3 regions of the Microbacterium sp. ZXT2-5 genome follow, and region 3 is predicted to be linked to each of the others. Evidence: predicted binding sites of a transcription regulator. Region 3 holds the regulator's gene; each other region holds the start of a gene.

Region 1 (10,246 bases), 1.2 Mb from region 3:
CCGGCGCTTCCCGGCGCGGGGACGGGCTCCTCGCCGGCCGGACGACGAGAGGCGCCGTGCCCGACGGCACGGCGCCTCTCGGCCTGAGGGGTCCGCTATGCGGCCGCCGCGAACGCCGAACCGGCTGCGACGGACAATCCGTCCGCTGCGGCATCCACGGTGACGGTGCCGCCGTCGGCCAGCGCACCCGTCACGAACAGGTCCGCGATGCGGTCGTCGACCTCGCGCTGGATGAGCCGGCGCAGCGGGCGCGCGCCGTACTCGGGCTCGTAGCCGTGCTCGGCCAGCCACGCCACGGCGCCGTCGGTGACGATGAGGTCGACCTCGCGCCTGGCCAGACGCGACTCGGATGCCCCCAGCAGCAGGCGGACGATGCGCTCGAGCTGCGGCTTCTCGAGCTTGCGGAACAGCACGATCTCGTCGATGCGGTTGAGGAACTCGGGTCGCATCGCCTCGCGGAGCTTGCCGAACACGCGATCGCGCAGATCCTTCTCCGATCCGAAGCCGGTCGGACCGCCCCCGTCAGGGAGGAATCCGATGGCGCCGCCGCGCGAGGCGAGGAACTCCGAGCCGAGGTTGGACGTCATGACGATCACGGTGTTGCGGAAGTCGACCGTGCGGCCCTGTCCGTCGGTGAGGCGCCCGTCGTCGAGCACCTGCAGCAGCAGGTTGAACACGTCGGGGTGCGCCTTCTCGATCTCGTCAAACAGCACGATCGAGTACGGGTTGCGCCGCACGCGCTCGGTGAGCTGGCCGGCCTCGTCGTAGCCGACGTATCCGGGAGGCGCGCCGACCAGCCGCGACACCGTGTGCCGCTCGCCGAACTCGCTCATGTCGAAGCGGATGACGGCGCCCTCGTCGTCGAAGAGACTCGCCGCGAGCGCCTTGGCGAGCTCCGTCTTGCCGACGCCCGTCGGGCCGAGGAAGAGGAACGACCCGACCGGGCGCCGGGCGTCGCCCATGCCCGTGCGGTTGCGTCGCACCGCCTTGGCGACGGCGGTCACTGCGTCGTCCTGGCCGATCACACGGCCGTGCAGCTCGTCCTCGAGCGCCGCGAGGCGCTCCCGCTCGGTCTCGGTGAGGCGGTTCACCGGGATGCCGGTCGCACGGCTGATCACCGCGGCGATCTCCGGCTCGTCGACGATCGCATCCGCGCGGGTCGCGGCGCCGGCAGCGGTCGCCCGCTCGATCCGCCCCTGCACGTCGCCGATCTCGTCGCGGATGCGCGACGCCTCCTCATAGTGCTCGGCCGAGACGGCGGCGTTCTTGTCCGCCTCGAGGGTCGCCAGCCGCTCGATCAGACCGCTCACGTCGACCTGGGCGCCCAGGCGCAGCCGCAGCCGCGCACCGGCCTGGTCGATGAGGTCGATCGCCTTGTCGGGCAGGACGCGCTCGGTGAGATAGCGGTCGCTGAGCTCGACGGCGGCCCGCAGCGCCTCGTCGGTGTACACGATGCCGTGGTGCTCCTCGTACGCGGACTTGAGGCCCCGCAGGATGAGCACGGCGTCCTCGATCGAGGGCTCGCCCACCTTCACCGGCTGGAACCGGCGCTCCAGCGCCGGGTCCTTCTCGATGAGGCGGTACTCCTTGAGCGTGGTCGCACCGACGAGGTGCAGGTCGCCGCGCGCGAGCCGTGGCTTGAGGATGTTCCCCGCGTCCATGCCGCCGTCACCGGCGCCGCCCGCACCGACGACGGTGTGCACCTCGTCGATGAAGACGATCAGCTCGCCCTTGCGGGCGGCGATCTCGTCCATCGTCTTGGTGAGGCGCTCCTCGAAGTCGCCGCGGTAGCGCGTGCCCGCGAGCATCGCGGGCAGGTCGAGCGAGACCACGCGCCGGCCGAGCAGCTGCTCCGGCACCGCGCCGTCGACGATGGCCTGGGCGAGTCCCTCCACGATGGCGGTCTTGCCCACGCCGGCCTCGCCGACGAGCACGGGGTTGTTCTTGGTGCGGCGGCTCAGGATCTCGATCGTCTGCTCGATCTCGTCGGCCCGCCCGATCACCGGGTCGAGTTCGCCGGCCGCGGCGCGAGCCGTCAGGTCGGTGCCGTACGCGGCGAGCATGGGGGTGCCGGATGCCGCGGCATCCGTCTCGTCATCGCCGTCGGGTGCCGCGGACGGCGACACCGTCTCGCGGGCGCCCTGCGTGAGCGCCTCGGCGGTCACGCCGGCCCGTGCCAGGACCTGACCGGCAGGGGTGTCCTGCGCCAGCACCAGCGCGAAGAAGAGGTGCTCGGGGTCGACGTACGTCGAGCCGGATGAGCGCGCCACCTGGAAGGCGTGGAACAGGGCGCGCTGCACCGACGAGGTGACGACGGCCCCGTCGACGTCGGCAGCCGCCGACGCGGCGGGGAGGCGGTCCTCCGCGGCGCGCACGATCGCCGCGACGTCGGCGCCGATGCGACGGACCGCGTCCCGGGCCGGGGGCTCGGAGACGAGGACGCGCAGCACGTGGAGGGCGTCCAACTCGTGCTGGCCGCGCTCGAGCGCGTACCTGCCGGCGCGCTGGAGGAGCTCCTGCGTGCGGGCGCCGAGGTACCGGCTGAGATCGATGGAGCGCTCTGCGCGCGCACGCTCCCCCGCGAGGTAGCGTGCCAGGAACTCGTCGAACGAGCTCTCCTCGCCGCCGGCCTGTGGGGTGAAGTCTTCGGGCATTCCGTCTCTCCTGAACTTGAGTGGACGAGTATCAAGTCTTGAACTTGATACCTGCGATGTCAACTTCAACGCGAGCTCGGGCGCGGGCTATTCCCGGCGGTGACGGCTCAGTCGCGCCCGCCGGGCGGGCCGAGGATCAGCAGCACCACGAAGAGCGCGATCACCGCGAGCGCGATGAGCGCACCGAGAACCCACGGTCGCCGCAGGAACCAGCGCATCAGCCGGTCGAACCAGCTCGCGTCGCGCGGGTCATCGGTCTCCTCCAGCCGCCACGCTCCTGCCAGCCGTCCGGTGCGCTGCAGCCACAGCTCGGTCGGGATCGTCGCATAGGGGATCACGGCACTGACGAGTGCGACGGCGGTCGGGGCGACCCGCCACCGGTTGTTCAGCGCGACGAGGACGACCGTCGCCGCGTACGACAGGAAGATGAAGCCGTGGATGCCGCCGCCGATGGTGACGCCCGGCGCCCACCCCGTGGCGGCACGGGCGATGAGTCCGGCGATGAGGAGGGTCCAGGAGACGGCTTCCGCGATGGCGAGGAAGCGGAACAGGGAATGCGGGTTGCGAAACACACCTTCAGCGTAGCTGAAACTCCTTCAGGTTCCCTGAAGGCGTGGGGGGCGGTCCAACCCGTAGGGCTCCTCATGGAGTCCCTCGAGCGCGGTGGCGAGTTCCGGCGCGCCGTCCGCGAGGGCGGCGTCGAGCCTGGCCAGTCGCTCCTCGGCTGCCCGAAGCACCGCGCCGCCACGGTCGGTGACGCGAAGATCGGACGCCGCTCCGGCATGCGCGGTGGCGTCGGCGACGAGTCCGGCGTCCACGAGGGTCTGCACGGCGGTGTGCGCGGACTGCACCGTGATCTGAGAGCGGCGGGCGAGCTCGCTGAAGGAGATGCCCGGGGTCACGTCGATGTGCGCGAGCAGCCCGTACTTCCTGGTGGTGAGCCCGAGGTCGCGCAGCTGGGCGCCGAGGTGCTGGTCCCACACGCTCGCCACCGTCAGCAGCGCGATGACGGGGCTGAACGGACGCTCGGACACGGGCTAAATGCTAGCCCCCGGCGCGTCCGAGCGCCGCTCATCCGCGGCCGGGCGGCCGATCCATCCCACGCGGCGACCGATACCGTGGGACGGTGACGTTCTCGATCGACGGTCTGCGGCGGTGGCCCGACGTCGAGGCTCCCGATCTCCTGGCGGCGGATGCTGCGGACCGGCTGCTCCTCGACGAATCGGCCGCCGCCCGTCGCAGAGCCGACGCCGGCGAGCTCGTCGTCATCGGCGACGGCTACGGCGCCCTCACGCTGGGCGCAGCGGCCGAGGGGGCGCGCGGCGTCCGCGTCCACCAGGACCCGCTCACCGGCGAGCGGGCACTGGCCGCCAACGCCGCGCACTGCGGCCTGGGTGACGCCTTCTCGTCGCTGCCGCTGGACCCGGAGCTGGTGCGCGACGCGCGGGTCGTGCTGCTGCGCCTGCCGCGCTCCCTCGACGCCCTGCGCGACATCGCCGGGCTGGTCGCGGCGCACGCGGCCCGCGACGTGGAGGTCTACGCGGGCGGGCGGGTGAAGCACATGTCGCTCGCGATGAACGACGTCCTGCGCGAGCGATTCGCACGGCTGGACGTCAGCCACGCCCGCCAGAAGTCGCGGGTGCTCGTCGCCCGTGAGCCCCGCGGCGGCGCAGACCCAGAGCCTCGGATGCAGGTGCACGACGGCCTCGTCGTGTGCGCGTTCGGCGGCGCGTTCGCCGGCCCCTCGATCGACATCGGCACCCGGTTCCTCCTGGAGCATCTCCCCTTCGCAGACGATCGCGCGTCGCCGGCCATCGACTTCGCCTGCGGCACCGGCGTGATCGCCACCGCGCTCGCGCTGCGCAATCCAAAGCTGCGCGTGCTCGCGACGGACCAGTCCGCCGCCGCCGTGGCATCCGCCCTGGCCACGGCTGCCGCGAACTCCGTCGCGGACCGCGTCGAGGTGGTCCGCGACGACATGCTGCGTTCGCGGGCCGACCGCAGCGCTGCCTTCATCGCCCTCAACCCGCCCTTCCATTCCGGCTCAGCGGTGCACGAGGGCATCGCCCCGCTCATGTTCGCCGAGGCCGCCCGCGTGCTCCAGCCGGGCGGGCGGCTGTGGGCGGTGTGGAACTCCGGTCTGCGGTACCGCTCCGCACTCGAGCGCATCGTGGGCCCGACGACGCAGATCGGCCGGAATGCCAAGTTCACGGTCACCGCGTCGACGCGACGCTGAGGTCTACTCGTCCGGCGACGGCTCGGGCGCGGGCGTCGGGCCGAACAGCACCCACTCGCCGGCCGCGCACTGGTAGAACTGCACCGTCACAATGTCGATGAAGACATCTCCGTCCGTTGCGCAGGCGTCCGCGTCCGGTTCCGACGTGCCGAGCAGGACCTGGGTGCCGGGCGCACCCTGCTCCCCCTGCTCCCCCTGCTCCCCCTGCTCCCCCTGCTCGCCTTCCTCGCCCTGCTCGCCCTGCGGGCCGGCGGGGCCCTGGGCGCCCTCCGGGCCCTGCTCGCCGCTGAGGTTCTCAGCCGCCGCGTCCCGCAGGTTCGCCACGAAGGACCAGTCCTCCTGGAACAGATACAGGTCCGCGGTCAGGATGTCGATGTACACATCGCCTTCATACCCCTTGCCCGACTCCGGCGGTCCCGAGCCCGCCCGCACGGCGGAGCCCGCCGGCAGCACGTCGGCGAGCACCTCGTCGTACTCGGGCGTCGCGACGGTGGCGGAAGGCGACGGGGCGGGGTCCGCCGTGTCGACGCTCCTCGCCAGCCACGACCCGAGGAAGGCGGCGAAGAAGGACAGCAGCACGAACGCGAGGCCGAACCAGATCAGCGTTCCGCGCGTCACCGGCGCGGCGGTGGCCGCGTCGCCCTTGGATCCCGAGTCCATCTCCACGGCCCACTCCCCATTCCACCGCGTGCGACACCGGTCCGCAGGCTCCCACAGCCCGCGTCGATGTGACCACTGTAGGAACGCAGACGGCCCCGTGTCACGCGTTCGGCTTAATTCGCCTCCGGGCGCGTGCCGGTGCGGAGCGGGCGCCCCGTCAGCGCACCCCGTTGGCCGGCTCGTAACGCTCCGGCACGATCTCGAGCTCACCTTGGCCGGCAGTGAGCGAGCGCAGGTCGAGCACGTACCGGCGCAGTTCGGAGTCTGGGACCGTCGCCCTGATGCGGGCGCGGCCGTCGTCGCTGCGCTCGGTGGAACCGACGCGAGCCCTGCGGCCGGCGAGGTCGGTGAGAACCGGGCCCTGCAGTGTCGCCGGGACGGTGACGGTCACCCTCGAGACCGGCTCCAGCAGCACGGTGCCCGCCTGCGCCAGTGCCGCCTTCACCCCCAGCGATGCCGCCGTGCGGAACGCCATCTCGGACGAGTCGACCGAGTGCGCCTTGCCGTCGTAGAGCTCCACGCGCACGTCGACCACTGGATGCCCCTGCGGCCCTCCCGTCGCCAGCGCGTCACGGGCACCCCTCTCGACGGCGGGGATGTAGGAGCGGGGTACGGCACCGCCCACGACGGAGTCCTGGAACTCGAACCCGCCGCCGGGCGCCAGCGGCGAGACGCGCAACTGCACAACCGCGAACTGCCCGTGACCGCCCGACTGCTTCTTCAGCTTGCCCTCAGCGCTGGCCGTGCCCGCGATCGTCTCCCGGTAGGCGACCGGCGCCGGCGAGGTCTCGACGTGCACGCCCAGCACGCGGGCCAGCCGCTCGACGGCCACCGCGACGTGCGTGTCGCCGAGGCCCCGGAGGACCGTCGCCCCGCCTGCACGATCGACCACGAGCGTCGGGTCGTCCGATACGAGCCGCGCGAGCGCGGTCGTCAGCTTCGCGTCGTCGGACTGCGAGACCGGCTCCAGGCTCACCGCGTACACCGGATGCCGCTCCGGCAGGCGCCTCGGCCGCGCACCGGTGCGCGGCCTGCTCCACAGCAGCGAGCCCGACGGCGTGCCGGCGAGCTTGGCCACCGCGCCCACGTCGCCGGCGCGGAGAGCGTCGGCAGGGAGGTGCTCGGCGCCGCGCAGCCGGAACAGGGCCGGCATCCGCTCGTCCGCACCGGTCGTCGCGTTGTGCAGCCGGTCCCCCGGCCGGAGCACCCCGGAGAGCACCTTGAGCATCGCGACCTGTCCGACGAACGGATCGGCCAGCGTGCGGAAGACATGCACCAGCGGCTCGCCGGCCGCGTCGATCGCGACCGCCTGCTCGGTACCGCCCTCGCCGTCGTCGTCGACGCCGATGCGGATCGACCCGTCTCTCGTCCCCGGCGCGGGAGCGAGCTCGCAGAGCAGATCCAGCACGCGGTCGACGCCGGCCTCCGAGCCGGCGGAGCACAGCAGCACGGGGACGGCCTCGTTCGCGGCGACCTCCTTCGCGAGGGTGCGGCCGAGCTCGCGGGCGGACGGCTCGTCGCCGTCGAGGTACGCCTCCAGCTGGGCGTCGTCGTGCGACACGATCTCCTCGGTCGCATCCTGGTGGAGCCGGTGCTCCTCGTCGGCGATGTCAGCGGGGATGGGCTCCTCCTGATGACGACCCCCCTCGTCGTACACCAGCAGGTGCTCGCCGAGCACGTCGGCGATGGCATGGAAGCCCTGCTCCTCGCCCACGGGAAGCTCCAGCGGCACGAGCCGCGAGCCGAACGTGCTCCGCAGCTCTCCCAGCACGCGGCGGAAGTCGGCGCGCGCCCGGTCCTCCTGCGTCACGACGACGATGCGCGGGACACCGGCCCCCTCGGCGGCCGCCCACGCCGCCTTCGTGCCCGCCGTCACGCCGTCCACGGCGCTGACGGCGACGACAGCGACGTCGGCGACGGACAGCGCGGCGTCGACCGCGCCGATGAAATCAGGATGCCCCGGCGTGTCGGCCAGCGTCAGCGCGGTGCTGCCGCCCTCGGCCGCCCACACCAGGTACGCCAGCGACAGTCCCAGCGACACGCCTCGCGCGGTCTCCTCGGCCTCGAAGTCGCACACGGTGGTGCCCTGCTCGACGCTCCCCATTCTCGGGATCGCACCGGCGCGGTGCAGCAGGGCCTCGGCGAGAGTCGTCTTGCCGGCGCCGCTGGCCCCGATGAGCGCGACGGTGCGATGTGTGACAGGGGACGCGGCATCCACGAAGACCTCCCGCGACGGTGCGGACTCACGACTAGGTCCATCGTGTCGGGGAAGCCGCGACGGCGCCAGATGGCGATCGGTCGAGGGGAGATATGACCGGGGGGCCGACGCGAGAATGTCGGCACCCCCGGTAGCCGCAAGCTCGGGACTCGCGGCCGGGGCACCGGACCGGGGCTCCGGCGTCATCCCCCATTGAAGAGACACCGCACCGGGGTGTCTATTACGCGACTTCGGGGAGTTCGTCGGCGGGTTCGGAGCGATCCTGTGAAACACCTGTACGGCGCGCCTCGCGCGAGGATCGCGAAAAATGCCGTGTCCACTCGGTATGGTGGCACCGGGTCGATCCCCGCACATGTTCGGCCGCGTTACGAAGGCATCCCCAGTGCCGAGCCCCTCCCCAATGGGCGTGTGACAACGCTGCGGGGGACGCCCAGGTCCCTCGGACGCTACAGGCTCTATCTGCAGCGTCCGAGGGACCCTCCTATGCGCCGGGGGGTGCGCACGGGGAAGGTCGGCGGCGTAGCCCCAGAGATTCCCCAGTCGGCCGAGGAGAGGTCATATTCCCAGGACCTCGCTCCCCGCCCGGCCGCAACACTACCGTGTCCCCCATTCGGGGGACAATGCGCTGCACGCGAAACGCCCCGGCATCCCCCACCCGAGGGTGAGGAACGCCGGGGCGCTCGTGACTGTCCGGAGGCCGGCCAAACGGCGATTCACCCGCCGCGGCCCGGGGGTGATCTAGAAGTCCCAGTCCTCGTCTTCGGTGGCCTCGGCCTTGCCGATGACGTACGACGAGCCCGACCCCGAGAAGAAGTCGTGGTTCTCGTCGGCGTTCGGCGAGAGAGCCGACAGGATCGCCGGGTTCACGTTCGTGACCGTGGCGGGGAACATCGCCTCGTAGCCCAGGTTCATGAGGGCCTTGTTCGCGTTGTAGTGCAGGAACTTCTTGACGTCCTCGGTGAGACCGACGCCGTCGTAGAGGTCCTGCGTGTACTGCACCTCGTTGTCGTAGAGCTCGTACAGCAGCGAGAACGTGTAGTCCTTGACGTCGTTGCGAGTGGCCTCATCGACCTTCTCGAGCCCGCGCTGGAACTTGTAGCCGATGTAGTAGCCGTGCACGGCCTCGTCTCGGATGATGAGGCGGATGAGGTCGGCGGTGTTGGTGAGCTTGGCGCGGCTCGACCAGTGCATCGGCAGGTAGAAGCCCGAGTAGAACAGGAACGACTCCAGCAGGGTCGAGGCGACCTTGCGCTTGAGGGGCTCGTCGCCTCGGTAGTACTCCATGACGATCTGAGCCTTCTTCTGAAGGTTCTCGTTCTCCACCGACCAGCGGAACGCCTCGTCGATCTCCTTCGTCGAGCACAGCGTCGAGAAGATCGACGAGTACGACTTGGCGTGCACCGACTCCATGAACGCGATGTTCGTGTAGACGGCCTCCTCGTGCGGGGTGAGGGCGTCCGGGATCAGCGAAACGGCGCCGACGGTGCCCTGGATCGTGTCGAGCAGGGTGAGCCCGGTGAACACCCGCATGGTGAGGGTCTGCTCCTCGGGGGTGAGTGTGTTCCACGACTGGATGTCGTTGGACAGCGGCACCTTCTCGGGCAGCCAGAAGTTGTTCACGAGGCGGTTCCACACCTCGAGGTCCTTGTCGTCCTGGATGCGGTTCCAGTTGATGGCCTGGACGTGATCCAGGAGCTGGAGCTTCTCGCTCATCTTTCCTTCTTCTCCGAAAGTCTCAGGTCGGATCACAACGTGCACGAGACGCACTCGGACATGTCCGTGCCCTCGAGCGCCATCTGCCGCAGACGGATGTAGTAGATCGTCTTGATGCCCTTGCGCCAGGCGTAGATCTGGGCCTTGTTGATGTCGCGCGTCGTGGCGGTGTCCTTGAAGAACAGCGTCAGCGACAGCCCCTGGTCCACGTGCTGGGTGGCGGCGGCGTACGTGTCGATGACCTTCTCGTAGCCGATCTCGTAGGCGTCCTGGTAGTACTCCAGGTTGTCGTTCGTCATGAACGCGGCCGGGTAGTAGACGCGGCCGAGCTTGCCCTCCTTGCGGATCTCGATCTTGGCCGCGATCGGGTGGATCGACGAGGTGGAGTTGTTGATGTACGAGATCGAGCCGGTGGGCGGCACCGCCTGCAGGTTCTGGTTGTAGATGCCGTGCTGCTGGATCGACGCCTTCAGCTCGCGCCAGTCGTCCTGCGTCGGGATGTGGTGACCGGCGAACATGTCCTTCACCTTGTCGGTCGCCGGGACCCATGCCTGGTCGATGTACTTGTCGAAGAACTCGCCGGTCGCGTACTTGGAATCCCAGAAGCCGTCGAACACCTCGCCACGCTCGATGGCGATCCTGTTCGACGCGCGCAGCGCGTGGAAGAGCACCGAGTAGAAGTAGATGTTCGTGAAGTCGACGCCCTCTTCCGAGCCGTAGTGCACGTGCTCGCGCGCCAGGTAGCCGTGGAGGTTCATCTGCCCG
Region 2 (10,246 bases), 660 kb from region 3:
CCCGGAGATGAAGAGTGCGGCGACGTAGTCGAGCCACCAGAGCCCGATGCCGACGCCGGCGACGCCCACGATGGAACCGGCCGCTGTCATCCAGTCGGCCTTGTTCATGTCGGCGTCGGCGTAGAGCACCTTGTTGTGCAGCTCGCGTGCGAGCTTCAGCTTTGCCCGCCCGATGATGACGGGTGGCACGGCGATGACGGCCATGACGCCGATCATCAGCCACCCGAGCCAGATCACCTGGCCGAACAGCACGACGGTTCCGATCGTCGGGTGCTCGCCGCGAAGGAGCCCCGTACCCGAATCGATGATGAGGAAGGTTCCCATCCCTGTGAGCGCCACCGCGGCCACGAGATGCCCGACCCCCACCGACCGGTGAAAGCCGTAGGGATGGTCGGGAGTGGGTGGCCTCCGGTTGATCCGTACCGCGATGAGGAAAGCGATCGGAGGGATGAATGACAGCAGGTCTTCGAGCCAGGCGGCCTTCATCGCCTGCGAGTTGCCGAGCACGAGGAACACGAGGATGACACTGACGGCGAGAAAGCCGATCGTGATCCACTCGAGCCGGATGGCCCGATGCAGGACCTGGACCTGCTTCTCAGGCAGCTTGGTCCTGCCGAAGCTGATGCTCATCGCAACCTCGCAGCCTCGTGCGTGAGGAAGGTCTCGAGGCTGGTGAGGAACGCGTTCTCGCCCATCGGGACCAGCATCACGAGCTTGTGCCTCTTCCCGTCCTCGTCGGTGAATTCGCCGTACGGCCTCGTCACGCCCGCTTTGTCCGCCCACGGCGTGGCATCAGTCAGCCCGCCGATCACGAGATCGACATCCTCCCGCTCCAGCGCCCGCACCAGTGCCTCTTCGGAGCCGACCGTCCACTCGATCTCCGCGTCGACCGTCTCGGCGAACGACTCGACAAGCGCAGCCTCTGAGCCGGCCACCGCGTCTCCGGTGACGGAGGTGAAGTCGCCGTTGGGGGACACGCCGACGTTCAGGGTGCCGCCCGACACGCGATCCAATGTGCCTTGGGGATCCGCGGGAACGGCGGCGCATCCGGTCAGCAGGAGCAGCGATGTCGTCAGCGCCAGGACTCTCCGCATGACATCACGATAGGCGCGCGCCTACGAAGGCCCGGCGAGGCGCAACGAAGGCGGCGCGATCGTTCCCCGTCGACCTCATGATGCGGACGATCCCGGACCGCAGCCGGAAACGACGTCGCGCTGATCCTGAGGCCCCTTCCCTCGGCGCGTGCACGCGATCATCATGGACCTGTCCGCATCGAGCGATGGAGGTCGAGATGAGCGTCTACCGAGTGATCGATGTCGTCGGCACGAGTGCGTCCTCGTGGGAGGAGGCGGCCCGAGAGGCGATCACCACAGCGTCCGGGTCGCTCCACGACCTGCGCGTGGCGGAGGTCACGAAACAGGACGTCGTGGTCGGCGACGACGGCGCGCTGCTGTTCCGCACCCGGATCCAGCTCTCGTTCAAGTACGTGCCGGAGTAAGCCGGGCGTCACCATCAAGACCCCACGCGCTCACGACCGTGTTCGGTCATCGTGCGCGCTGTCGCGGTGATCCGCCACGTCCGGCTCCGCCCGCAGCAGGTCGGCGGCCTCCTCCTCGGGCCGAGGAGCGATGGTCTCGTCGAGTTCGATCTCCGGGATGTCCGGCTCGCCGGGCCCGGGCACCCGGTGTGCGGGTACGTGCTCATCGTGGACGGACATCGCAGCCCCCTTCGCGGAAGAAACCCAGCGTACGTCGACGCGCCCTGGCGGAGACGGCGCGCGCTACCTCCGCTGCTCGAAGATCCCTGCCGTGATCGGCACCGCGACCGCGCCGCAGACGATCAGCACGCCGAGCACGAACGCCGGTGCCGAGAGGATCGGCAGCGAGAACGAGATCCCCAACAGCACCATCCCGCCGATGAGCAGGATCAGATAGATGACGAACAGCATCGTCCACCTCCAGAGGTCGATTCCCTCCTGAATACTCCCCGATTCGCTCCGGCGCGAGGGGGGTTGCGTGCGGCCTGGCACGTCGCGTACGGGCGGGCCACAATGACGCCATGAGACTCGTGCAGGTCGCGCAGCACGCCGAGGATCTCGAGCGTGCTGCGGCCTTCTACTCCGCACTGCTCGAAGCGCCTGCAACCGCTGTCTTCGATCCGCCCGGGCTCCTCTTCTTCGACCTCGACGGGGTGCGGCTCCTGCTCGATCGCGCGGCCCCACCGTCTCTCCTCTACCTCCGCGTCGACGACGTCGACAGGGCACTCGAGCGGCTCGGGGGCCGCGCGGACGTGGTCTCGCCCCCGCACGTCATCTTCACGCACACCGACGACACGCTCGGGCCCGCCGGGCACGACGAGTGGCAGGCCTTCGTGAAGGACTCCGAGGGCAACACGGTGGGGCTCGTCTCGTTCCGGCCATCGGCGTGAGTCGACAGACTGCCTCGCGGAATCGCCGTGATGCGCGCATCGTGCTCCTATCGACTCGGTAACGCCCTGCAGATCGCACGGGGCGTGCTTTAGCCTGGTGGCGATGAGCGCCTACGTCTCGGCGTTCGAGCTGTTCTCCATCGGCGTAGGACCCTCGAGCTCCCACACGGTCGGCCCCATGCGGGCGGCCCACGACTTCGCCGAGCGGCTGCGCGCCTGCGGTGCGCTGCCCCGCGTGCGGCGGGTCACCTGCACGCTCTACGGCTCGCTCGGCGCGACCGGCATCGGCCACGGCACGCCGGACGCGGTGGTCGCAGGCCTGCAGGGACACGAACCCGAGACGGTGGATCCGGATGCCGTCCGTGCGGCGTGGAGCGGATGGCCCGACGGCGAGGCGCTCGCCGTCGCGGGCGTCCACGCCGTGCCGTTCCGGCGCGACGACGTCGTCTTCGCGCCGCGGACCAGGCTGCCCGCGCACGCGAACGCGATGACGCTGGAGGCGTGGGCATCCGCTGACGACGGCCCGGCACGCGCGCTGAGCGGTCCCGGCATCCGCGAGACCGGCGCGTCCGCCGCGACGGTCGAGATCGAGCCGGTGTCCGGTGCCGGCCTCATCGCCCGCGAGACGTACTACTCGGTCGGAGGCGGATTCATCCGCCGCGAGGGTGACCCGTCGACCGGCGCGGGCGCCACTGCGTCAGCGTCCGTGTACCCGATGGATTTCGACAGCGCCGAGCAGCTGCTGGCGCTGTGCGATGAGCGGGGCCTCACGATCGCCGAGGCCGCCCGCCTCAACGAGACGGCGCTTCGCAGCGAGGAGCAGGTCGCCGAGGGGCTGGACGCCATCTGGGATGCGATGGCCGCCTGCGTCCAGGCCGGTCTGCGCGCCGACGGCGTGCTGCCGGGCATGCTGGGCGTGAAGCGGCGTGCCGCTGCCATCCGCGCACAGCTCGAGACGGCGGAAGCGGACGGTCGCCGCGAACTCCCGGGGGAGTGGCTCGGTGCCTTCGCGCTCGCGGTCAACGAGGAGAACGCCGCCGGTGGCCGCGTGGTGACCGCGCCCACGAACGGCGCCGCGGGGATCGTGCCCGCCGTGGCGATGTACTGGTGGCGCTTCCTCGCCGATTCGGGGCTCGGCGCCGGCAACGCGGTCACCCCGTACGGCGAGCTCGTCGGCAGCGCCCTCCTCGGCTACCACGGGCATGCCGCCGCGCCCGAGGCGATCGCCGGGTGGGACGAGCGCGAGGTCGCCGAGGCGAACCGTCGCCGCGGCATCCGTCGGTATCTCCTCACCGCGACGGCGCTCGGCTCTCTCTTCAAGGCGAACGCGTCGATCTCGGGGGCCGAGGGCGGCTGCCAGGCCGAGGTCGGGTCGGCGTGCGCGATGGCCGCCGGTGGGCTCACCGCCGTGATGGGCGGCACCAACCGCCAGATCGAGAACGCGGCCGAGATCGCGATGGAGCACCATCTCGGCCTCACCTGCGACCCGGTCGGCGGGCTGGTGCAGATTCCGTGCATCGAGCGCAACGCGATCGCGGCGTCCACCGCCGTCACTGCGGCGCGGCTCGCGCTGCGCGGTGACGGCTCGCACTACGTCTCGCTCGATGCCGTGGTCGAGACGATGCGGCAGACGGGGATCGACATGTCGCACAAGTACAAGGAGACCAGCGAGGGCGGGCTCGCGGTCAACGTTATCGAGTGCTGACGCGTTCGTTCACGGCGAACAGCGGACCTAGCACTCGCACCCTTCGAGTGCTAATCTGTGATTAGTTGAGTCGACTCGACTCAACTCCAAGAACGAGAGGAGACAACCATGGCTACGTATGACCCGTTCCGTGATCTCGATCGTCTGGCGTCGAGTCTCTTCGACACGCGACGCGGCCCGCGCCGCATGCCGATGGACCTGTACCGCGATGGCGACCACTACGTCCTGACCGCCGATCTGCCGGGCATCGACCCGGGATCCGTCGACATCGACGTGGACGGCCAGCTCTTGACCATCCGCGCCGAGCGCACCCTCCACAGCGGCGAAGACGTCAAGTGGATCACCCGTGAGCGCGAGGCCGCGAGCTTCCTGCGGCAGCTCAACCTCGGCCAGGGGATCGACACCGACAGCATCTCCGCCAGCTACAACAACGGCGTGCTGAGCGTCACGATCCCCGTCAGCGAGAAGGCGAAGCCGCGCAAGGTCGAGGTGATGACCGAGGGGTCGTCGCCCACCATCCAGGCGCACGAGTCCACCTCGGACGCGCCGCAGCCCATCGAGCAGTGACCGGCTGAGCCGCACACGATCGACGGATGCCTCGTCCCCACGCCGGGGACGGGGCATCCCGTCTTTCCGCACGGCCCGGGAGCGAGGCCGCAGCAGCCGGTCCGGGCCCGCTCAGCCTCCGCTGCGGCGGCCGCGGCGGACGCGATCGAGCGTCTCGCCCGCGGCGACTCCGGCGAGCACGACGGAGGCGGCGACGGTGAGCCACAGCGCACCGATCCCGCCCGAGGCCAGCGCCACCGCGCCGACGACCAGCAGCGCCGCGATGCCCGCGAGCTGGGCACGCGCCCACCGCTGCTCGAGCACGCGCCGGAAGAGGACGCAGCCGATCAGGAACAGCAGCGGGCCCAGCAGCACGGCGACCGTGGACGCGAAGCCGGCTGCCCGCGGATGGGCGAGGGCCTCCTTGTCGCCCACGCTCAGCGCGACGATCCCGCCGATGATGGCGAGGTGGATCCAGGTATACGCCGTCCGCGCGAGGCGGCCGGGCTCGTCGGCCGCCTCGATCGCCTCCGAGCCCAAGCGCTCGCCGTGATCGAAGTAGATCCACCAGATGGCGGCCGCGGCGGCGAACGCCGCCGCCATGGCGATGATGGACTCGGCCGATGACTCCTTCGCCACGAAGGCGAACCCGGTGACCAGGAGCCCCTCGCCCAGGGCGATGAGGACGAACAGGGCCGTGCGCTCGGCGATATGGGGCCCGGAGAGGTCCCAGGCGCCGATGAGCACGCGGCCGCGTCCGGGAACGGGGAAGCCGAGGATGGTGCCGAGGAGCTCCACGGCGAGGGCGGCCGCCCAGAGCGGCAGCTGCCACCACAGCGGCAGCAGTGCCCCGGCGATCCACAGGCCCGCGGCCACAGCCGTCCAGACCAGCACCAGCGTGAAGTCGTGCGACACCTGGCGGTCATGGCGACGCGTCGCCCACACGATGAACGCCGTGCGGCCGATCTGCAGCACGACGTAGGCGAGGGCGAATGCCCACGCCCGCTCGCCGAACGCCTCCGCGATCGCCACGCTCATCACCAGGGCCACGAAGGCGAGGCCGATCACCACGCCGCGCACGGGCAGCGCGACGGGGTCGAGCCAGTTCGTGACCCACGTGGTCGAGACCCACGCCCACCACAGGGCGCACACCATGATCACGCCCTCGAGCAGGCCCGCCGGATTCTGGTGCTCGGCGAGATAGCTCGACAGCTGCGTCAGGGCGAACACGAAGACGAGGTCGAAGAAGAGCTCGACATAGGTGACGCGGTCGGCGCGCGGCGAGTCGGTCGGGCGCATCACATCGCGCGCCAGCCCAAAGGTCATGCCTCATCCTGGCACTGCGGCCCTCGTTCACCGGCTCCCGCGGCCGGTGAAATGCCGGCGGCAGCGGGCCTGATAGGACTCGATGCCGCCGATCTGCGCGCGGGTCGGGATCCTTGCGTCACCGGCATCCGCTGCCGAGATCCGCTGATGGAATGCGGCGTCCTCCCCGCACACGGCGCACACCGCGGTCAGCTTGATCACGTCCTCGGCGATCGCCATCAGCGACGGGAGGGGCTCGAAGGGCTCCCCGTCGAACGTGACGCACAAGCCCGACACCACGACGTCCACGCCGTCGGCGACCAGCCCGTCCACGGCGCCGACGAGCTCGGGACCGAAGAACTGCGCCTCGTCGACGGCGACGAGATCCAGGTCCCTGCCGCGCACGGCGGACACGAGCCCGGCGACGTCGGCGACCGGCCTCGACGCCACGCTGAGTCCCGAATGGGAGCTGACCTGACCCTCGCCGCGCCGATCGTCGAGCGCATGGCTGAGCACCTCGACCGACAGCCCGGCGATGCGCGCGCGGCGGACCCGCCGCAGCAGCTCCTCGGACTTGCCGGCGAACATCGGACCGGCCACCACCTGCAGCCTGGCCTGGTTGCGTGTGTGCATGGCGCCCACCCTACGGCCGTCCATCACCGGACGCGGTGCCCGGACTCCGGGCCTGCGTCTCCGGACCTCTTGACGGCGTGCCGCCGCGGGGTCACTGTTCACACGTGATGAATATGCCTGCAGCGGATGCCGTCACGGTGCGCGGGCTGCACGTGAGGCGCGGCACCACCGAGGTCTTCAGGGACCTTCATCTCGAAGTTCCGCGCGGAGAGATCACGGGCCTTCTGGGACCGTCCGGCTGCGGCAAGACCACACTGATGCGCGCGATCGTGGGCGTGCAGAAGGTCGAGGGCGGCACCGTCACCGTGCTGGGGGAGCCGGCCGGATCGGCGGCGCTGCGCCGGCGGGTGTCGTACGACACTCAGGCGGCCTCGGTCTACGGCGACCTCACCATCCGGCAGAACATGCGGTACTTCGCCCGGCTCGTCGGCGCCCACCGCTCGGACGTCGACCGCGTCATCGAGCAGGTCGGGCTCGCCGACCAGCGCGATCAGACCATCGACTCCCTCAGCGGCGGCCAGGAGACGCGGGTCTCGCTCGGTGTGGCGATGCTCGGCGCGCCGGAGCTCCTCGTGCTGGACGAGCCGACGGTGGGCCTGGACCCGCTGCTGCGCGCCGAGCTCTGGGACGTCTTCCGCGCACTCGCCGACGCAGGGGCGACGCTCATCGTGTCGAGTCACGTCATGGACGAGGCGCTGCGGTGCGACCGGCTGGTGCTGATGAGGGCAGGGCGCATCATCGCCGACACGACCCCCGGCGGTCTGCTCGCCGACACCGGAGAGACGGATCCGGATGCCGCGTTCCTCGCGCTCGTCCAGCAGGACGCGCTGCGGCGGGCGCAGGACGCCCCGGCCGACGCCCACGAAGGCCACGCCCTGACCCGCCGTGAGGCACGCCGGAACGCGGACGCGCCCGCGCGACGCGCGAAGGACGGGGGTGCGCCGTGAACGGCACCCTGACGGTCGCGACCGCCGGCCGCGTGCTCCGGCAGCTGAGCCACGACCCGCGCTCGATCGCCCTGATGCTCGTCGCCCCGAGCCTGCTGGTCGGGCTGTTCGCGTGGCTGTTCAGCGATCTGGACGGCGTCTTCGACCAGTTCGGGGGGGCCATCCTGGCGCTCTTCCCGTTCATCGTCATGTTCCTCATCACCTCGATCACGACCCTCCGCGAGCGCAGGTCGGGCACGCTCGAGCGCCTGATGACGACCCCGATCCGCAAGACCGACTTCATCCTGGGGTACGGCCTCGCCTTCGGGCTGATGGCGACCCTGCAGGCGATCGTCACCGTCACCTTCGCGGTGTGGGTGTGCGGGCTCGACGTCGACGGACCGCTCTGGCAGCTCGGCCTCGTGGCCGTCGTCGACGCGATCCTGGGCAGCGCGCTCGGACTGTTCGCGAGCGCGTTCGCGCGGACGGAGTTCCAGGCGGTGCAGTTCATGCCGCTGATCGTGTTCCCGCAGATCATCCTCGGCGGCCTGTTCATGCCGCGCGAGGACATGCCCGACGCGCTGTACCAGATCTCGAAGGTGCTGCCGCTGAGCTATGCGATCGACACGATCAACGCGGTGACGGCCGGAGACGAGGGATGGGACGTGTTCGGGCCACTGCTCGTCGTGGTCGCGTTCGCCGTCGGCTCGCTCATCCTGGCGTCCCTCACGCTCCGCCGTCGCACACCGTGACGGACCGGCCCGCGGCTCAGCAGCTGGGCTGCTTCTTGCGCAGCTTGGCCGTGAGGTCGCGCAGCTGAGCGAGCTCGTCGTCCGAGAGCAGCGACATCCGCTCGGCGATCGCACGTCCGTGCGCGCTCGCGATCCGGCGGAACAGCGACGCACCGGCATCCGTCGCGGTGACGAGCGCTCCGCGGCCGTCGTCGGGATCCGCGCACTTCGTGAGCAGCCCGCGCGTCACCATGCGGTCGACCAGCCGCGAGACGCTGGGCTGGCTGATGAGCATGTTCGCCGTCACGTCGCGCAGGCGCGCGGTCATGTCGGCGGCTCGGGTGACCGTGAGCAGGACGTCGTACTCGGCCTGGCTCAGGCTGTCGTCGTGGAAGTCGTCGTTGATGTCGCCGAACACCTCGTGCTGCGCGCGGAAGAGACTCTCCCAGGCGTCGATGGCGAGGCGGCGATCGGTCATAGCGTCCAGATTAGAGCCTCGGGTCGACCCTAGGCTGGCCCCATGGGGACTTCTGCTGCCGTGCCTTCGCGCGCACGGCGACTCGGGATCGCCGGCCTCGCGCTCGCCGTGTTCGCCGGTCTGCTGCTCGCGCTCGCCATGCCGGTACCGGCGCACGCCGGCGTCGACGACTTCTCGTTCGACAGCCTCGACGTCGAGTACCAGCTCGGCCGCACAGGCGACGGCACCAGCACGCTCACCGTCGTCGAGACCTTCGTCGCCCGGTTCCCCGACATCGACCAGAACCGGGGGATGCGCCGCATCATCCCGGACTCGTATCAAGGGGCACCACTGAACCCGCAGCTCGTGTCGATCACCGACGAGAGCGGCGCCGAGCGGGCGGCGGAGACGGAGTCCGAGGACGGGTTCTACATCATGACGTCCCGAGCCGACGGCTACGTGCACGGGGTCCAGACGTACGTCTTCACCTACACGCTCGAGAACGTCACGCGGTACTTCGCCGACACCGGCGCGGACGAGTTCTACTGGGACGTCAACGGCACCGCGTGGCCGCAGCCGTTCGGTCGCGTGACGGCGCGCGTGACGATGCCCGACGAGCTCGCCGCCGCGCGCACCGGCGCACAGGCGTGCTACTTCGGGCAGCAGGGCGACGACCAGACGTGCCCCATCCGCGACGACGCAGGCGCGGTCGTGGCATCCGTCGAGGGTCTTCAGCCGTACCAGACCATGACGATCGCGATCGGGTTCGAACCCGACACGTTCACCGAGTTCGATTCCTCGTACTTCGCGTCGCCGTGGGGCTGGCTGCAGGCCGGCGTCGCGCTGGTGGGCCTCGGGAGCGCGCTCGCGCTCGCGGCGGTCGCGCGCGTCCGTCACCTGCGCGACGATCCGGGGCGACCCGTGATCATCGCCGAGTACACGCCGCCGCGCGGGATCGACGCGCTCGAGAGCGCCGTGCTGCTGGGCCGCACGACCAAGGCGATCCCGGCCGAGGTGCTCGAGCAGGCGGTGGTCGGCAGCATCCGCATCGAGGAGGGTCCCCCGAAGTGGTTCGGCGGCACGCGGCTGAAGGCCGTGCTGGTGAACCCCGCGCTCGCGGACGGGGATGGACGGATGCTGCTGCCCGGCCTCTTCCCCAGTGGCGTGCCGGGGGAGGAGTTCGAGTTCGGCCGCACCGACACGCGGTTCTCCACCACCGCACAGAAGGTGCTCAAGGCGGCCGCCTTGGAGCTCGGGACGCGCGGCCTGCGACGTGCGGTGCCGCTCAAGGCCCGGGTGTGGCCGATCGTCATCGCGATCGGCTCGGCGGTGCTGGTGCTCCTGCTCGGCCTCGGCGCACTCGCCGCCTTCGTGAATCCGTTGTGGCCGATCATGCTGATCATCGTCGCCGCGTTCGTCGCGATCATCGTCGGGGCGATGGTCGCGCGCAGGCCGCTCACCGCCGCCGGGGCCGAGGCGCGCGACCACCTCGGGGGGCTGAAGCAGTTCATCGAAT
Region 3 (10,246 bases):
CCGGGATCGCACCGCGCATCGCTCGCGATGCGCGCGTCCCGGCCGCTAGGGTGTGGCCATGTCGGGCCCCACCGCGCCCTCGCCGGAGCCGGCCGCAGCACCGGCGCCGCGGCTCACCGTCCGCCGCCTCGTGCTGCTGTCCATCCCCGCGATCCTCATCGGCGTGCTGTCGGCGCTCACGCTCCGGGTGCTCGAGGAGATCGCCGACGGGCTCGAGGATGTGCTGTGGACGAGCATCCCGGGCTCCCTCGGCATCGACCCGGACTCGGGGTGGTGGATCTTCGCCGTCCTCACCGCCACGGGCGTCGCGGTGGGGATGGTGGTGTGGCTCGTGCCCGGGCATGCGGGGCCCGACTCAGCCACCACCGAGCTGGCCGCGACACCGATTCCGCTGTCCGCCCTCCCCGGGCTCGCGGTGGTGCTCATCCTGAGCCTCGCCGGAGGGGTGAGCCTCGGGCCCGAGAACCCGATCATCGCGGTGAACGTCTCGCTGGCGGTGGCCCTCGTCGCCCGCATCGCGCGCGCGGTGCCGGCGCCGCTCGTGGGGGCGCTGGCGATCTCGGCGACGATCGGCGCCCTGTTCGGCACGCCGGTGGCCGCCGCCCTCGTGTTCACCGGCATGGTGGGCGGGTTCGCGATGGGCGGGTCGCTGTGGGACAAGCTGTTCCTGCCGCTCGTCGCCGCAGGAGCGGGTTCGGTCACCACCTTCCTGCTCGGCGGCGGCTTCGGCGCGGCGGCGCCGTTCGCGCCCTACGGCACACCGCAGCCGCTCGATCTGCTCCGCGGCGCGCTCATCGCGTGCGCGGCCGCGGCGTTCGCGCTGGTCGGCGTCTACCTCTTCCCCCTCGTGCACCGCGCCTTCCACGCCCTGCGGCATCCGCTCCTCTTCACCGTCGCCGGGGGCATCGTACTGGGCGCCCTCGGCGCGATCGGCGGACCCCTCACCCTGTTCAAGGGGCTGGATCAGAGCGCCGAGCTTCTCGCCGACCCGGGCGACCACCCACCGGCACAGCTCGTGCTGATCCTGCTCGTGAAGCTGGCGGCGCTCGTCGTCGCGGCATCCGCCGGCTTCCGCGGCGGGCGGATCTTCCCCGCGGTGTTCCTCGGAGTGGCGGCGGGACTTCTCGGCAGCGCCCTCGTGCCGGGCATGTCCCCCTCGCTCGCAGTGGCCTGCGGTGTGCTGGGCGTGGTGATCGCCATCGCCCGCGACGGCTGGGTCGCGCTGTTCGTGGCGGTGGCGATGGTGGACGACATCACAGTGCTGCCGATGCTCTGCCTCATCGTGCTGCCGGCGTGGCTGGCGGTCACGTGGGCGCGACCGATGCTGATCACGCCCGAGGACCTCGCCCGCGAGCGGTCGCCCGCCGCCCTGCCGTGGGAACGCCGGTCGGCCGGGCACGGCACGTCGGCCACTCGGGACTGATCAGCCGGCTGCGGGCGCGCGCGTGTCCTGCTCGAGGGCCGCGGCGTTGCGGATGAACAGCACGATCCACGTGAAGACCAGGATGCCGGCGACCAGCTCCACCGCCGTGAGCGTGTAGTAGCCGGCGAAGAAGAACCCCGCCAGCACGAGCGTGACCCCGAGGAACAGCCAGCCGAGCACCACGAACGCGCGCGGGATGCCGGTGATCCATCGGGGCAGCCCGATGACGAGCACGCCGTACGCGACGACCATGCCGGAGGCGACACCGGTGTGCAGGGCGAAGAAGTCGTCGACGGGGAACAACCCGACCAGTCCGAGGAACACTCCGACCACGATGAGGCTGACCCGAACCCGCCCGACGCCCTTCGGGTTGTCGGTGGGGATGCCGCGTGTGGAGTACCGCGCGAGCGTCGTCACCAGGAAGCCGGCGACGATGATCGTGATGTTGAAGGCGAAGGCCGACACGTTCGACGACATGCCGAGGGCGCTGAGGTTGTCCTTCCACCAGTCCGGGTTGCTGGCGGTGAGCATGCTGGCGAGGACTCCGAACACCAGGAACACGGCGAGGACGGCGGCGAGCAGCTGCAGGTCCATGTGGCTCGCCGAGTAGAAGGCGACGTACCCGCTCGCCGCCGCCGCCGCGCCGCTGAGGAGGATCGCCGCCACGGGGAACACCTGCGCGCCGATGAACGCCTGCTCCAGGATGACCGCCAGCAGCGTCCAGCCCAGGAGCGCGATGACGCCGTGCGCGAAGGCGAGGGCCGCGACGTCGAGGTAGTCCAGCACGCCGTACCGGCTGCGGCCGCCGCGCACGTGGACCGCGAACCGGCCGGCGATCACCGCGGCGAGCGCCGTGACGCCCGAGGCGATCGCGGCGAACTGTCCAGCAGACCCGGGCCCGGCGATCGGCGCGGGCTGGAGCCCGAACGCCGCGAGGGCGGCCAGCCCGACGACGACGAACGCGAGCGCGCCGACGCCGAGGGCGAGGGATTCCAGCGAGCGCTCGCTGGAGGCGTCGAGCAACCGCGTCGCGGTGAGGCTGCGCCGCGTCGCGGGCTCGTCGGGGACCTTCGAGTCGAGTGAGGTCTGGGTCATGACTGCCTCCGGGTGCGAGGTGGGCGAGCGGTCGGGTCAGGAAGGAGAAGCGGCGTCTCGCGCCGCGGCGGCGGGGGTCGCGGTGCGGTCGCCGGAGAGCCAGCGCAACCATAGCGAGCCGGGGTCGCCCTCGAGGACGAGCGCCCGGACGAAGAGCGTGAGCGGGATGGACAGGATCGCGCCGAGCGGGCCGATGACGAAGGTCCAGAAGATCACCGAGAAGAAGCTCAGCGTGAGGCTGAGGTCCACGGCGTCGCTGACGAACTTCGGCTGCACGAGCACCTGCAGCACGACGTTGACGACGCTGTAGACCGCGATCACCGCGAGCAGCAGCGGCCAGCCGCCCACGACGAACGCGAGCACCGCGGGCGGGATCAGGCCCAGGACGAAGCCGATGTTCGGGATGAAGTTCGTCACGAACGCCAGCACCGCCCACACGATCGGCGCCGGCACGCCCAAGGCCCACAGGGCAAGTCCGTCGATGATCGCCACGACGGCGCCGAACGACGCGTTCACGACGTAGTAGCGACGGATGCCGCGGTTCAGGCGCCGGACCCGCGCGAGCACCGGTCGGCGCTCGGCGCCGAACACGCGCTCCGCGTCGCGATACCGTGCCGCGTCGGCCCCCGTGAAGATGATGTACGAGACGACGAAGAAGAGCGCCGTCAGGACGGCGAGCACCGTCCCCCCGAAACTCGAGAAGAGCTGCACGAGCGCCTGCGGATCGAGGACGGAGGCCGCGGCATCCGTCGCCTCCTGGGCGAGCCCTGCCGACGCGAGCCAGGCGCGGAAGTCGTCGACGCCGCCACGCAGCTGGTCGAGGTAGTCCCTGACGAGCTGCGCGAACTCCGCGCCGGCCACCCACAGCAGCAGTCCCATCAGCGCCAGCACCAGGTAGGCGACGAGGATGACTGCGGTGGTGCCCGCCCACCGCGGCCAGCCGCGGCGATCGAGCGGGCGGCGGACGGGCTCGCAGATCACGACGAGCACGATGCCCAGCGCGAGCGGCCCGACCAGCTCGCGCGCGAAGTACACGCCCGCGAGCACGATCACGGACGCCGCCAGCACGATCAGCACCCTCGCACCCGGCGACAGCACGGGTGCCGGCGGGGCGGGTGGCGCAGCGCGGGTCACGGCGTCAGGGTACCGAGGTCTTCGCACCGCGGCGGGAACGGCGCGCTCGCATCGTGGGCGCCGGGCCGCGCTCCCTGTCGCGCATGCGTCCGGTGATGCCACACTGAGCGCATGTCACTGACCGAGACGAGCCCGATCGCCCAGAGCTGGGCGGCCCCGCGATCGCTGCAGCAGCACCTCGACGACGGCCGTGCGGCGCGCGAGCGGACGCCGCGCGAGTCCCTGGCCGTCCTGCCGACCGGCGAGCGCGATCCGATGGGGATCCTCGACGCGCAGGACGAGACGCGCGTTCCCGAGCTGGTCCCGATCCGCACGGAGCGCATGGCGGCGAACCCGTTCGCGTTCTATCGCGGCACCGCGGCGCTCATGGCGGCAGACCTCGGCCGCTCACCGAGCACCGATCTGCTCGTCGGGTCGTGCGGCGACGCGCACGTGGCCAACTTCGGCCTGTACGGGTCGCCGCAGCGCACCCTCGTGTTCGACCTGAACGACTTCGACGAGGCCGCGTGGGCGCCCTGGGAGTGGGACCTCAAGCGCCTGGTCACGAGCATCGTCATCGCCGGCCAGTCGACGTCGCGCGACGACCGGGTGATCCGCGACGCGGCGCTCGAGGCGGTGCGCACCTACGCACGGTCGCTCCGCGCCGGCGCCAAGCGCAGCCCGCTGAAGCGCTACTACGACCGGTTCGATGCGCTCGCGGCCGAGGAGGCCGCGGACGCCGAGACCCGCGACGTCATCGCCGGCGCCGTCCGCGACGCCGAGCGGCGCACCGGCAAGCGCGCCGCCCGGAAGCTCACCACGTTCGACGACGACGGGCGCATCGTGTTCGTCGAGTCGCCGCCCACCATGACGCACGTCGGCGCGCTGATGGAGGGCCGCGTGCTGAGCGTGCTCGACCAGTTCCGCGAGTCGGTGAGCGTCGACATCCGCGCCCTCCTCCAGAAGTACTCGCTCTCGGACGTGTCGCTGCGGGTGGTGGGCGTCGGCAGCGTCGGCACGCGCTGCTTCCTGCTGTCGATGCAGGACGGCGACGACGGGGTGCTCATCCTGCAGGGCAAGGAGGCCGGCCGCAGCGTCCTCATCGAGCACGGCGGGATCGAGCAGCCGCCCGGGGTGACCCGCTACATCGAGCAGCACGGCGAGGGCGGCCGCGTCGTGGCGATGCAGCGCATCCTGCAGGCCGTCTCGGACCCGTTCCTCGGCCACGTGCGCCGCTCGCCGGAGGGGGCCCAGCGCGACTTCTACGTGCGGCAGTTCCACGACATGAAGGGCGGCTTCGAGATCGACACGCTCGACGACGTCCCCTTCCGGTGGTACGCCGACGCGTGCGCGGCGACGCTCGCCCGTGCGCACGGGCAATCGCCCGACGCGGCCACGGTCTCGGGCTACGTCGGCCGCGGCAAGGCCGTGGGCGAGGCGATCCTGGAGTGGGCGTACGCGTACGCCGCGCTCTCGTACGCCGACTGGGAGCTCTTCCGCAGGCACCGCAACGTCGACGCGGTCTGACGGCGGCCCTGGCGGCGGCGTGCGTACACAGCGTCGGAGGTCTGTGCAGACACGCCGGATCACGGATGCCTCGGCCCGGCGTGTCGCCGAGAACCTCCGATTCCGTGCCCGGCGTCAGGCCGACGGCGGGTGGGAATCGAGCCACTCTCGCCCGACGCGCTTGGTGACCTTGAGCAGCCAGGCGTCGGTGATCACCTCGCGCAGGTGATCGGCGGCGACGGCGTCGAGCCGTACGAGCACCGCGGGAAAGCCGTCGAAGTGCGGGATGGTGAAGAACGCGTCGGGATACGTCTCGAGCAGCGCCTCCTTCACCTGGAGTCCGTCGGTGCGCACGCCCACGATGTCGCCCGCCGGCCAGCTGCGGCCGAGCGCCTCGAGCTGCTCGAGGTCGCGCCGGCTCGGGCCGCGCTGCCAGACGAAGGCGCCGGCCGGCGTGCGCCAGGTCGCCCCGCCGCGGTGCCCGTCGACGCGCTCGACCACCTCCGGCAGGTCGAGCGCGATGGCGCGCACGTCGTCGAGGGTCGCCATGCCCCCATGGTGTCGCACCCGCGGCTTCGGCGTAACCGGCTGCACCGGCGCACGGACACCACGGGACTTTCGGCTCACCCGGGCGTACCCGCACGCTCGTAGCGTGTGCGGTGGAGCCCTCGCGGGCTCGATCCGGAAGTGAGGCACATCATGAAGCGCCTGCCCGTGCAGATCACCCTCGGCGCGGTCGTCCTCGTCGCCGGCGTGCTGCTGTTCATCCAGACCGCCGGGTGGGCGACGATCCCCGGCCCCGTCTGGGCCGCTGTGCTGGCCGTGGCGAGCGGCGCGTTCTGGTTCGTGTTCTTCGCCGACGCCGACGCGTGGTGGGCCGCCATCCCCGGTGCGGCGCTCGCCGGCGCCGCCGTCACACCGCTGATGGAACTCGACCCCGACGGACTCGGCCAGTGGACCGAGGTGCCGATGCTGGCCCTGCTCGGCGTCGGCTTCGCGGCGATCTACCTGCGAGACCACCGCCGCTGGTGGGCGATCATCCCGGCCGGGGTGCTGCTGACGCTCTCGATCGTCACCGCCATCGCGGCGGCGGCGAGCGGTCCCGTCGTCGGGGCCGTCTTCCTGACCGGCGCGGCCGTGACGTTCGCCCTGGTCGCGCTGCTGCCCGGCGGCCAGACGCGCCGGTGGTGGGCGCTGATCCCTGCCGGGGCGCTCGCGATCGCCGCGCTCGTCGTGCTGGCGGGAGCGTCGGAGTGGCTCCTCGTGCTGAACCTCGCCTGGCCGCTGGCGATCGTGGCCGCCGGCACGTTCATCATCTGGCGCGCGCTGCGCCCCAGCCGCCGCTGAGGCGTCCGCTCAGGATGCCGGACCGCCGGGCCGATCGGCATCGCCGGTCGCCGGCGCGATCGGTGTGCGCGGGCGCCACACGACGATCTCGGTCGCCCGGCGCACGCGGGTGCCGTGCCGCAGCGTCACCACCGAGCCCGTCGAGCCGGCCGCGAAGACGCGCGCACCCGGACGCTTCTCGAGCTCGGCGCGCATGCGGTCCTCGAGGTCGCGCACGCGGCCGTGGAGCTCCTGCACGCGGTTCTCGAGCTCGAGGATGCGCATGATCGCCGGAAGGCCGATGCCGTCGGACGACATGCGCGCGACCTCGCGAAGCTGCTCCACGTGGCGCAGTGAGTACCGCCGGGAGCCGCCCTGCGTGCGGGCGGGCACGACCAGACCCAGCCGGTCGTACTGACGCAGCGTCTGCGGGTGCATGCCCGACAGCTCGGCGGCGACGGCGATCGCGAAGATCGGGGCATCCTCGTCGATCTCGTTCTCGGTCATCATCGTCACCTCCTCACGTCCCGAAACGAGGATGTCAGCCCCGCGCCTTCGTCATGAGGTCGGCGCGCGGGTTCTCCTTCGGCTCCAGGCTCTGGAACCGCTCGAGCGCCTCGCGGGCGGCGTCGTCGAGGTGCGACGGCACGGCCACCTGCACCTCGGCGAGCAGATCGCCGGTGCCCTTGCTCGTCTGCACTCCGCGACCCTTCACCCGCAGCACGCGGCCGGAGGGGGTGCCCGGCGCGACGCGCAGCCGCACCGGGTCGCCGCCGAGGGTCGGCACCTCGATGGTCGCACCCAGCGTCGCCTCGGTGAACGTCACCGGCACGACCACCCGGAGGTTCAGGCCCTCCCGCGTGAAGACCGGATGCGGCCGCACGGCCACCTGCACCACGACGTCGCCGTGCTCGCCGCCGTCGGGCGACGGGCGGCCGCGGCCGCGGAGCCGGATCTTCTGCCCGTCGGACACGCCGGCCGGGATCTTCACCTTGAAGGGCTTGCCGTCGTCGCCCTGGAGCGTGATCGTCTCGCCCTTGGTCGCCGTGATGAAGTCGATCGTCGTGCGCGCCGTGACGTCGGCGCCCCGGGTCGGGCCGCCGTAGCCGCGGAAGCCCCCGCTCGGCTGCCCGAACCGGCCCGTGCCGAACCCGGTGCCGCGCTGCTGCTGATTGAACATCGCGAAGATGTCGTCGAAGTCCTCGGCCGACTGGTACCGGGCACCGCGGCCCTGGTTGAACATCGAGAAGACATCCTCGAAGCCCCCCGCGCCCCCCTGGCCGCCCGCGGTGAAGCGGGCACCCGAGCCCATTGCGCGGATCTGGTCGTACTCCTTGCGCTGCTCGGGGTCGGAGAGCACCGAGTACGCCTCGCTGACCTCCTTGAACTTCGCCTCGGCGGCCGCGTCACCCTGGTTGGAGTCGGGGTGATACCGGCGGGCGAGCTTGCGGTACGTCTTCTTCAGGTCCGCCTCGCTGACGTCCTTGGCGACGCCGAGCACCGAGTAGAAGTCCTTGTCGAACCAGTCCTGACTGGCCATGGATGCCCCTCTCCGGTGCTACTCGGCCGGCACAGCGACGACGACCTTCGCCGGACGCAGTTCCACCGAGCCGAGCCGATAGCCGATCTCGACGACCTCGAGGATCGTCGTCTCGGTCACACCCGGGGTCGGCGCCTGGAAGATCGCCTCGTGCTGCTGCGGGTCGAACACCTCGCCGGACGCACCGTAGGTGCTGAGCCCGATCCGCTCGGCGACGCCGCGGAGCTTCTCGGCGATCGCCGCGAACGGCGAGCCCTCCTCGAGGTCGCCGTGCTTCTCGGCACGGTCGAGGTCGTCGAGCACGGGCAGCAGGCCCTTCGCGACCGCTCCCTTGGCGCGCTCGATCTCGACCTCGCGCTGCTCCTCGGTGCGGCGGCGGTAGTTGGCGTACTCCGCCTGCAAACGCTTCAGATCGTTCAGCAGCTGCGACTCGAGGTCGGCGATCACGGCGTCCTCGGCCGCGGCATCCGCGTTCTGCTGCGCACCCAGGATGTCGTCCACGGTCAGCTCTTCGCCGTCGGCGTCGCCCCCGTCCTGCGGCGCGGGGCCGGAGGCGTCCGCCTCCGGCCCCTCACCCTCAGGCCGGACCTCGCCGCCGTCTTCCGGCTCTTCGACCGGGTCGGGATTGTGGTCCTTGTTCGCCATGATTACTTCTTCTCGTCCTCGTCTTCGACGACCTCGGCGTCGACGACATCCTCATCGGAGGTCGCCTGGTCCTGCTGGTCGCCGGCCGGCGCGTCGGTCGGGGCATCGGTCGGCTGCGAGGCCTGGCTCGAGGCGTAGATGGCCTCGCCCAGCTTCGTCTGCGACTGCGAGAGCTTGTCGAACGCGGTCTTCACGGCGTCGTCGTCCTCGCCCGCCAGAGCGGTCTTCAGCGCGTCGACGTCGCCCTGCACCTCGGCCTTCACCTCGGCGGGGAGCTTGTCCTCGTTCTCCTTGATGAGCTTCTCGATCGAGTACGACAGCGTCTCGGCCTGGTTGCGGATCTCGGCGGCCTCACGGCGCTTCTTGTCCTCGGCCGCGTGCTCCTCGGCCTCGCGCACCATCCGCTCGATGTCGTCCTTCGGCAGCGACGAGCCGCCGGTGATCGTCATCGACTGCTCCTTGCCGGTGCCCTTGTCCTTCGCCGACACGTGGACGATGCCGTTCGCGTCGATGTCGAAGGTGACCTCGATCTGCGGGATGCCGCGCGGCGCCGGCGCGATGCCGGTCAGCTCGAACGTGCCCAGCGGCTTGTTGTCGCGGGTGAACTCGCGCTCGCCCTGGAAGACCTGGATCGCGACCGACGGCTGGTTGTCGTCGGCGGTCGTGAAGGTCTCCGAGCGCTTGGTCGGAATGGCGGTGTTGCGCTCGATGAGCTTGGTCATGATGCCGCCCTTGGTCTCGATGCCGAGGCTCAGGGGTGTGACGTCGATGAGCAGGACGTCCTTGCGCTCGCCCTTGAGGACGCCGGCCTGGAGGGCAGCGCCCACGGCGACGACCTCGTCCGGGTTCACGCCCTTGTTGGGCTCCTGGCCGCCGGTCTCCTTCTTGACCAGCTCCGACACGGCGGGCATGCGGGTCGAGCCGCCGACGAGCACGACGTGGTCGATGTCGCCGACCTTGATGCCGGCCTCGCGGATGACGTCCTCGAACGGCTTCTTAGTGCGGTCGAGCAGGTCCTTGGTGAGGTCCTCGAACTTCGCGCGCGTGATCGTCTCGCTGAGCGACACCGGGCCGGAGTCCGTGAGCGAGAGGTACGGCAGGTTCACGGAGGTGCTCGTCGACGAGGAGAGCTCCTTCTTCGCCTGCTCGGCGGCCTCCTTCAGACGCTGCAGCGCGATCTTGTCGCCCGAGACGTCGACGCCGGTGGTGTCCTTGAACTGCTTGATCAGGTAGTCGACGACACGCTGGTCCCAGTCGTCGCCGCCGAGGCGGTTGTCACCGGCCGTGGCGCGCACCTGGATGGTCGAGAAGTCGTCGTCCTTGCCCACCTCGAGCAGGGAGACGTCGAAGGTCCCGCCACCGAGGTCGAAGACGAGGATGAGCTCGTCCTCCTTGCCCTTGTCGAGTCCGTACGCGAGGGCCGCGGCGGTGGGCTCGTTGATGATGCGCAGCACGTTCAGGCCCGAGATCTCCCCGGCCTCCTTCGTGGCCTGGCGCTCGGCGTCGTTGAAGTACGCGGGGACGGTGATGACGGCATCCGTCACCGTGTCGCCGAGGTACTGCTCGGCGTCGCGCTTGAGCTTCTGGAGGATGCGCGC

Evidence for each region. Region 3 encodes HspR, which represses chaperone genes until heat shock. Its sites were predicted from a motif close to AAGTTGAGTCNNNNNGACTCAACTT; they were not measured.
Region 1: a site for HspR is predicted at 2,668-2,692, ahead of ACZBH1_RS12695 (ATP-dependent Clp protease ATP-binding subunit). Genes of this name have one in related genera too.
Region 2: a site for HspR is predicted at 4,195-4,219, ahead of ACZBH1_RS09990 (Hsp20/alpha crystallin family protein). Genes of this name have one in related genera too.

What each region holds. Positions count from the first base shown of each region.
Region 1 is NZ_JBUZWD010000001.1:2,830,688-2,840,933, reverse strand. Features, by position in the region: gene ACZBH1_RS12695 (ATP-dependent Clp protease ATP-binding subunit) at 96-2,654, opposite strand; gene ACZBH1_RS12690 (DUF3817 domain-containing protein) at 2,762-3,226, opposite strand; gene ACZBH1_RS12685 (MarR family winged helix-turn-helix transcriptional regulator) at 3,251-3,688, opposite strand; gene ACZBH1_RS12680 (class I SAM-dependent methyltransferase) at 3,781-4,890, shown strand; gene ACZBH1_RS12675 (hypothetical protein) at 4,894-5,556, opposite strand; gene ACZBH1_RS12670 (elongation factor G) at 5,708-7,768, opposite strand; gene nrdF (class 1b ribonucleoside-diphosphate reductase subunit beta) at 8,507-9,481, opposite strand; gene nrdE (class 1b ribonucleoside-diphosphate reductase subunit alpha) at 9,514-10,246, opposite strand, start outside.
Region 2 is NZ_JBUZWD010000001.1:2,285,343-2,295,588, forward strand. Features, by position in the region: gene ACZBH1_RS09955 (cation diffusion facilitator family transporter) at 1-630, opposite strand, end outside; gene ACZBH1_RS09960 (transglycosylase SLT domain-containing protein) at 627-1,094, opposite strand; gene ACZBH1_RS09965 (dodecin family protein) at 1,292-1,498, shown strand; gene ACZBH1_RS09970 (hypothetical protein) at 1,529-1,717, opposite strand; gene ACZBH1_RS09975 (hypothetical protein) at 1,781-1,948, opposite strand; gene ACZBH1_RS09980 (VOC family protein) at 2,059-2,427, shown strand; gene ACZBH1_RS09985 (L-serine ammonia-lyase, iron-sulfur-dependent, subunit alpha) at 2,531-4,132, shown strand; gene ACZBH1_RS09990 (Hsp20/alpha crystallin family protein) at 4,241-4,699, shown strand; gene ACZBH1_RS09995 (low temperature requirement protein A) at 4,811-6,004, opposite strand; gene ACZBH1_RS10000 (thymidine kinase) at 6,032-6,616, opposite strand; gene ACZBH1_RS10005 (ABC transporter ATP-binding protein) at 6,724-7,563, shown strand; gene ACZBH1_RS10010 (ABC transporter permease) at 7,560-8,294, shown strand; gene ACZBH1_RS10015 (MarR family winged helix-turn-helix transcriptional regulator) at 8,311-8,751, opposite strand; gene ACZBH1_RS10020 (DUF2207 domain-containing protein) at 8,794-10,246, shown strand, end outside.
Region 3 is NZ_JBUZWD010000001.1:1,624,512-1,634,757, reverse strand. Features, by position in the region: gene ACZBH1_RS07140 (ion channel protein) at 59-1,423, shown strand; gene ACZBH1_RS07135 (DUF998 domain-containing protein) at 1,424-2,518, opposite strand; gene ACZBH1_RS07130 (AI-2E family transporter) at 2,555-3,652, opposite strand; gene ACZBH1_RS07125 (DUF2252 domain-containing protein) at 3,764-5,158, shown strand; gene ACZBH1_RS07120 (MmcQ/YjbR family DNA-binding protein) at 5,273-5,686, opposite strand; gene ACZBH1_RS07115 (hypothetical protein) at 5,837-6,484, shown strand; gene ACZBH1_RS07110 (heat shock protein transcriptional repressor HspR) at 6,494-6,973, opposite strand; gene ACZBH1_RS07105 (DnaJ C-terminal domain-containing protein) at 7,005-8,003, opposite strand; gene ACZBH1_RS07100 (nucleotide exchange factor GrpE) at 8,022-8,648, opposite strand; gene dnaK (molecular chaperone DnaK) at 8,651-10,246, opposite strand, start outside.